2 linked regions of the Reyranella humidisoli genome follow. The protein of the gene in region 1 interacts with the protein of each later gene in a pairwise test. Links are inferred from orthologs where the notes say so. Each region holds a gene or a part of one and is shown on either strand. Other genes may lie near its edges.

Region 1 (3,058 bases):
TTCCTGCAATGCAAATACTAGGGGGTTAACTGCAAAAATGTGCCCTCAAACGCTCGATCGCACTGTCGAGCGTGCTGTCGTCCTTGCAGAAACAGAACCGGGCGAAGTAGCGCGGCGCTTCATCGGATTGATAGAAGGCGCTCACCGGCACGGCGGTCACGCCGGCTTTAACGGTGATGTGGCGGCAGAAATCCTCGTCGGTCCCGTTGAAGCCCAGCGGCCTGAAGTCGGTGGTGACGAAGTACGTCCCGTGCGCGGGCAGCACGTCGAACCCGATCTCCGCGAGGGCGGTGGCCAGCCGGTCGCGTTTGCGCTGCATGTCGGCGGCCAGGGTGGCGAAATAGCCGTCGTTCAGGCGCAAGCCCGTCGCCGCACCCCATTGCAGATTGGGCGGCGTGGTGAAGGTCATGAACTGATGGGTCTTGGCGATCGGTTTCATCAGTTCCGGCGCCGCCGTGATGTAGCCCACCTTCCAGCCTGTCAGGCTGAAGCTTTTGCCGGCTGAGCCGATGCGTACCGTGCGATCGCGCATGCCCGGCAGCGTCATCAGCGAGATGTGGCGCCGGTCGTCGAAGATGATGTGCTCGTAAACCTCGTCGCAGATCGCATAGACGTCGTGCTTCAGGCAGAGCCCGGCGATGAAGGACAGTTCCTCCTCGTCGAAGACCTTCGAGCAGGGATTCATTGGCGTGTTGAACAGGATCAGCTTGGTCTTCGGCCCGAAGGCGGCGGCCAGTTCCTCCCGGGGCAGCCGCCAGTGTGGCGGCTCCAGCCGCACCAGCTTCGGCACGCCCCCTGCCCGTCGCACCATGGGCAGGTAGGAATCGTAGAGCGGTTCGATGAGTACGACCTCGTCGCCCGGCTCGATCAGGCCGAACAGGCAGTCGCCGAGCGCCTCGGTCGCGCCCGACGTGACCAGGACTTCGGTCTGCCAGTCGATGTCGAGCCCCTGGAACCGCTTCGCATGATCCGCAACGGCCTGGCGCAATTCGGGAATGCCCATCATGGGCGGGTACTGGTTGTGCCCGGTCAGCAGGTACTCCGCCGCCGCCGCCCGCACCTCCTCGGGTCCCTTGTCGTCGGGGAAGCCCTGGCCGAGGTTGACGGACTTGTGCTCGCGCGCGAGCGCCGACATGACTTCAAATACCGTGGTCCCGAGTGCGGACATGGTCGAGTTTGCGGGTTTCATTGGGGATTCTCTGCTGCCTTCCAATTGACCAATTTTCTGCCGATAAATTGGGCGTTTCGCCTTCTAAACAGACAGACTGTCGCCGGATTTCCCGCATCGGCCTGTGGAAAATCTTGGCATGGTTTATGCTTCCTCGTGTGGCATACGGGCTATCCCGACCGGGAGGGCCCGGTGCCTGCGTGCGGAGTGTCTTTAGCCACATGAAGAAGATCGAAGCGATCATCAAGCCCTTCAAGCTCGATGAGGTGAAGGACGCCCTCAATCAGATCGGCCTCAAGGGCATCACGGTTCTCGAAGCCAAGGGCTTCGGCCGGCAGAAAGGCCATACCGAACTGTATCGCGGCGCCGAGTATGTCGTCGACTTCCTGCCGAAGGTGAAGCTCGAGCTCGTCATCGAGGACGAGATGGTCGAGAAGGCCGTCGAGGCGATCCGCAGTTCGGCGCATACCGGTCGCATCGGCGACGGCAAGATTTTCGTGTCGAGCATCGACGACGCGATCCGAATTCGTACTGGTGAGCGTGGTGACGCCGCCGTATGAGGACCCGGCCTTTGGGGGCTGAAGCAGTAAACCACAAGTAGAGGGACGACCGACAATGGATGCCAAACAGGTTCTGGCGATGATCAAGGAAAAGGACGTCAAGTTCGTTGACTTCCGCTTCACCGATCCTCGCGGCAAGTGGCAGCACACGGCCCGCATGGCGTCCGCCACCGACGAAGGTACCTTCGAGGACGGCGTGATGTTCGACGGTTCCTCGATCGCCGGCTGGAAGGCCATCAACGAGTCCGACATGATCCTGATGCCGGATCCGTCGACCGCCGTGCTCGACCCCTTCTCGGCCCAGACCACGCTGATCATCAGCTGCGACGTCGTCGAGCCCTCGACCGGCCAGCTCTACGCCCGCTGCCCGCGCTCGACGGCCAAGCGCGCCGAAGCGTTCATGAAGTCGTCCGGCATCGGCGACACCGCCGTGTTCGGCCCCGAACTCGAGTTCTTCGTGTTCGACGACGTCCGCTTCGACGTCCAGATGCAGGGCAGCTTCTACAGCATCTCCTCGAACGAATCGCCGTGGAACTCCGGCGTTGCCGTCGAAGGCGGCAACCTGGCCCATCGTCCGGGCGTCAAGGGCGGCTACTTCCCGGTCCAGCCGGTCGACACGCACAATGACCTGCGCGCCGAGATGATGACGGTCTGCACCGACATGGGCCTCACCATGGAAATCCACCATCACGAGGTGGCTCCGGCCCAGAACGAGCTCGGCTTCAAGTTCGACACGCTCGTCAAGACCGCCGACAACGTGCAGAAGTACAAGTACTCGCTGCACAACGTCGCCCACAGCTACGGCAAGTCGCTGACCTTCATGCCGAAGCCCCTGTACGGCGACAACGGCTCGGGCATGCACTGCCATCAGTCGATCTGGAAGGACGGCAAGCCGCTGTTCGCCGGGTCGGGCTACGCCGACCTGTCGGAGACGGCGCTGTACTACATCGGCGGCATCATCAAGCACGCCAAGGCGCTGAACGCCTTCACCAACGCCAGCACCAACTCCTACAAGCGCGTCATCCCGGGCTTCGAGGCGCCGGTGCTCCTGGCCTACTCGTCGCGCAACCGCTCGGCCTCGTGCCGTATCCCCTACTCGGCTTCGCCGAAGGGCAAGCGCGTCGAGGTCCGCTTCCCGGACCCGTCGGCCAACCCGTACCTCGCCTTCGCGGCGATGCTGATGGCCGGCATCGACGGCATCAACAACAAGATCCATCCGGGCGACCCGATGGATAAGAACCTGTACGACCTGCCGCCGGAAGAACTGTCGAAGGTCCCGACCGTCGCCGGCTCGCTGCGCGAGGCCCTCAACGCCCTCGACGCCGACCGC
Region 2 (3,092 bases), 120 kb from region 1 along the record:
GTCATCCTCGCTCCGCTGTCGGGCGTCAGCGACCTGCCCTTCCGCCAGATGGTGAAGCGGCGTGGGGCGGGCCTCGTCGTGTCCGAGATGATCGCCTCGGTCGCGATGGTTCGAGAGAACCGCAAGACGCTCCTGATGGCCAAGACCACGCCGGAAGAGTTTCCCATGTCGGTGCAGCTCGCGGGCTGCGAACCCGAGGTGATGGCCGAGGCGGCGAAGCTCAACGAGGATCGCGGCGCCGCGATCATCGACATCAACTTCGGCTGCCCCGTGAAGAAGGTCGTCAATGGCCATGCCGGCTCCTCGCTGATGCGCGACGAGGTGCATGCCGCGAAGATCCTCGAGGCGACGGTGAAGGCGGTGAAGCTGCCGGTGACGCTGAAGATGCGCACCGGCTGGGATTCGACCAACCGCAACGCGCCGAACCTCGCGCGCATCGCGGAAGAGTGCGGGATCAAGATGCTGACCGTGCACGGCCGCACACGCTGCGATTTCTACGACGGGCACGCCGACTGGGCGTTCGTCCGCAACGTCAAGGAAGCGACCAGGCTGCCCGTCATCGTCAACGGCGACATCACCACGCTCGAAGACATCGACCAGGCGCTCGATCAGTCGGGCGCCGACGGCATCATGATCGGCCGCGGCGCCTACGGTCGGCCGTGGTTCCTGAGCCAGGCGATTCGCTATCTGCGCACCGGCGAGCGTCTGCCCGATCCGTCGATCGCCGAGCAGTATACGGCGGTGCGCACGCACTTCGAGGCGATGCTCGAGCATTACGGCCTCGAGACCGGTGTGCGCATGGCGCGCAAGCATCTCGGCTGGTACTCCAAGGGTCTGGCCGCATCGGCCGACTTCCGCGCCGCCGTGAACCGCGAGACTTCTGCCGACAAGGTTCGCAGCATGCTGGCCGAGTTCTTCCTGCCGGCACTCGATCGGCAGGCGGCCTGATGTCACTGCGCCCCCTCAAACGAAACGGCATGAGTGACCAGTTCCCGACGGCTATCCTCGACTCGCTCTCCGAGGCGATCATCGTCGTCGAAGCGAACGGCCTGATCCACTACGCCAACCTTTCGGCCGAGCAGTTCTTCGGCGTCGGCCGTGCCCGCCTGGTCGGCCATCCGTTGAACGAGTTCATCCCCGACGACACGCCGCTCTTCTCGTTGCTGGAGCAGGTCCTGACGACCGGCGGTGCGGTGGCAGAGAATGGCGTCACGCTGGCGTCGCCACGTATCGGCACGCGCTTCTGCGCGCTGCGACTCTCGCCGATCGTCGACAGCGACGGCCTCGTCGCGGTGTCACTGGTCGAGCAGACCATTGCCCGCAACATCGACCGCCAGATGTCCCATCGCAGCGCCGCCCGCTCGGTAAGCGCGCTGGCCGCCATGCTGGCGCACGAGGTCAAGAACCCGCTGTCGGGCATCCGCGGCGCCGCGCAGCTTCTCGAGCAGTCGGTGCCGGATTCGGAGCGCGAGCTGACCGAGCTGATCTGCGAGGAGACCGACCGCATCGTGGCGCTGGTCGACCGCATGGAGGCTTTCGCCGACGGCCGCCCGATCGATCGCGGCCCCATCAACATCCACCAGGTCCTCAACCACGTCCGCCGCCTGTCGCAGAACGGCTTCGGCAAGGGCGTGCGCTTCGTCGAAACCTACGACCCGTCGCTGCCCGACGTGCACGGCGACCGCGACCAGCTCATCCAGGTGTTCCTCAATCTCGTGAAGAACGCCTGTGAGGCGCCGGGCGATGGCGAGCGCGAGATCGAGCTTTCGACCGCCTATCGCCACGGGCTGCGCCTCGCGGTGCCGGGCCAGCAGACGAGGGTCAACCTGCCGCTGGTCGTCTCGGTACGAGACAATGGCCTTGGCGTGTCCGACGAGATCCGCGCGCACCTGTTCGACGCTTTCGTGACCAACAAGCCGACCGGAACTGGCCTAGGACTTGCTTTGGTCGCCAAGATCGTCAACGACCACGGCGGCGCCATCGAGTTCGACAGCGAACCCGGCCGCACATCATTCAGGATCATGTTGCCTCTCCAGTTCCCGCAGGCCGCGCCGTGAGCGCCGGCGCCACCATTCTCGTCGCCGACGACGACCGCGCCATCCGCACCGTCCTGCACCAGGCCCTCGGCCGGCAGGGTCACACGGTTCGCAGCACCGGCACCGCCTCCACGCTCTGGCAATGGGTCCAGGAAGGCGAGGGGCAGCTCGTCATCACCGACGTGGTGATGCCCGACGAGAACGGCCTCGACCTGGTGCCACGCATCCGCAAGCTGCGGCCCGACCTGCGCATCATCGTCATGAGCGCGCAGTCGACCCTGCTCACGGCTGTGCGTGCGACTGAACGCGGCGCCTTCGAATACCTGCCCAAGCCCTTCGACCTGAATGAGCTGATCTCGGTGGTGAACCGCGCGCTGTCGGCGCCGGCCACCCCGGTGCAGCGGGCCGCGGCCCGCCCGGAAGAGGGCGAGCGCCTGCCGCTGATCGGCCGATCGCCCGCGATGCAGGAGATCTACCGCACGCTGGCGCGCCTTATGTCGACCGACCTCACGGTCATGGTCACCGGCGAGTCGGGCGCGGGCAAGGAGTTGGTCGCGCGCGCCCTGCACGACTACGGCAAGCGCCGGAAGGGCCCCTTCATTGCCCTCAACATGGCGGCGATCCCGCGCGAGCTGATCGAGAGCGAGCTGTTCGGCCATGAGCGCGGCGCCTTCACCGGCGCGGTTCAGCGGACGGCCGGCAAGTTCGAGCAGGCCTCCGGCGGCACGCTGTTCCTCGACGAAATCGGCGACATGCCGCCCGAGGCCCAGACGCGCCTGCTGCGCGTGCTGCAGGAAGGCGAGTACATGACGGTCGGCGGTCGCACGCCGATCAAGGCCAATGTCCGCATCGTCGCGGCGACCCATCGCGACCTGCGCCGCCTCATCCAGCAGGGCCTGTTCCGCGAGGATCTCTATTACCGCCTGAACGTCGTGCCGATCCGCCTGCCGCCGCTGCGCGAGCGGCTGGACGACATCCCTGAACTCGCCAACCACTATCTGCAGGCCGCCACCACCGACGGCCTGCCGACCAAGGTCCTGTCGCCGGAAGCGATGA

Evidence for each region. Proteins that work in one complex are often made in the same cells at the same time.
Region 2: the proteins of KQ910_RS25625 (region 1) and KQ910_RS25065 interact in binary tests that used the Escherichia coli proteins (3 or more experiments, as listed by UniProt). The link is inferred for Reyranella humidisoli from one-to-one orthologs.

What each region holds. Positions count from the first base shown.
Region 1 is NZ_JAHOPB010000003.1:448,295-451,352, forward strand. Bases 104-3,058 are described here. They hold KQ910_RS25625 (P-II family nitrogen regulator), read left to right. Parts: upstream 104-1,389; coding sequence 1,390-1,728; downstream 1,729-3,058. Other genes in these bases: KQ910_RS25620 (aminotransferase), read right to left, coding at 104-1,189; glnA (type I glutamate--ammonia ligase), read left to right, coding at 1,784-3,058. Outside these bases: more of KQ910_RS25620, read right to left, coding at 26-103. UniProt on the Escherichia coli protein: P-II indirectly controls the transcription of the glutamine synthetase gene (glnA). P-II prevents NR-II-catalyzed conversion of NR-I to NR-I-phosphate, the transcriptional activator of GlnA. When P-II is uridylylated to P-II-UMP, these events are reversed.
Region 2 is NZ_JAHOPB010000003.1:327,494-330,585, reverse strand. What follows is about bases 29-3,017. They hold KQ910_RS25065 (two-component system sensor histidine kinase NtrB), read left to right. Parts: upstream 29-977; coding sequence 978-2,057; downstream 2,058-3,017. Other genes in these bases: ntrC (nitrogen regulation protein NR(I)), read left to right, coding at 2,054-3,017; dusB (tRNA dihydrouridine synthase DusB), read left to right, coding at 29-948. Also shown: more of dusB, read left to right, coding at 1-28; more of ntrC, read left to right, coding at 3,018-3,092.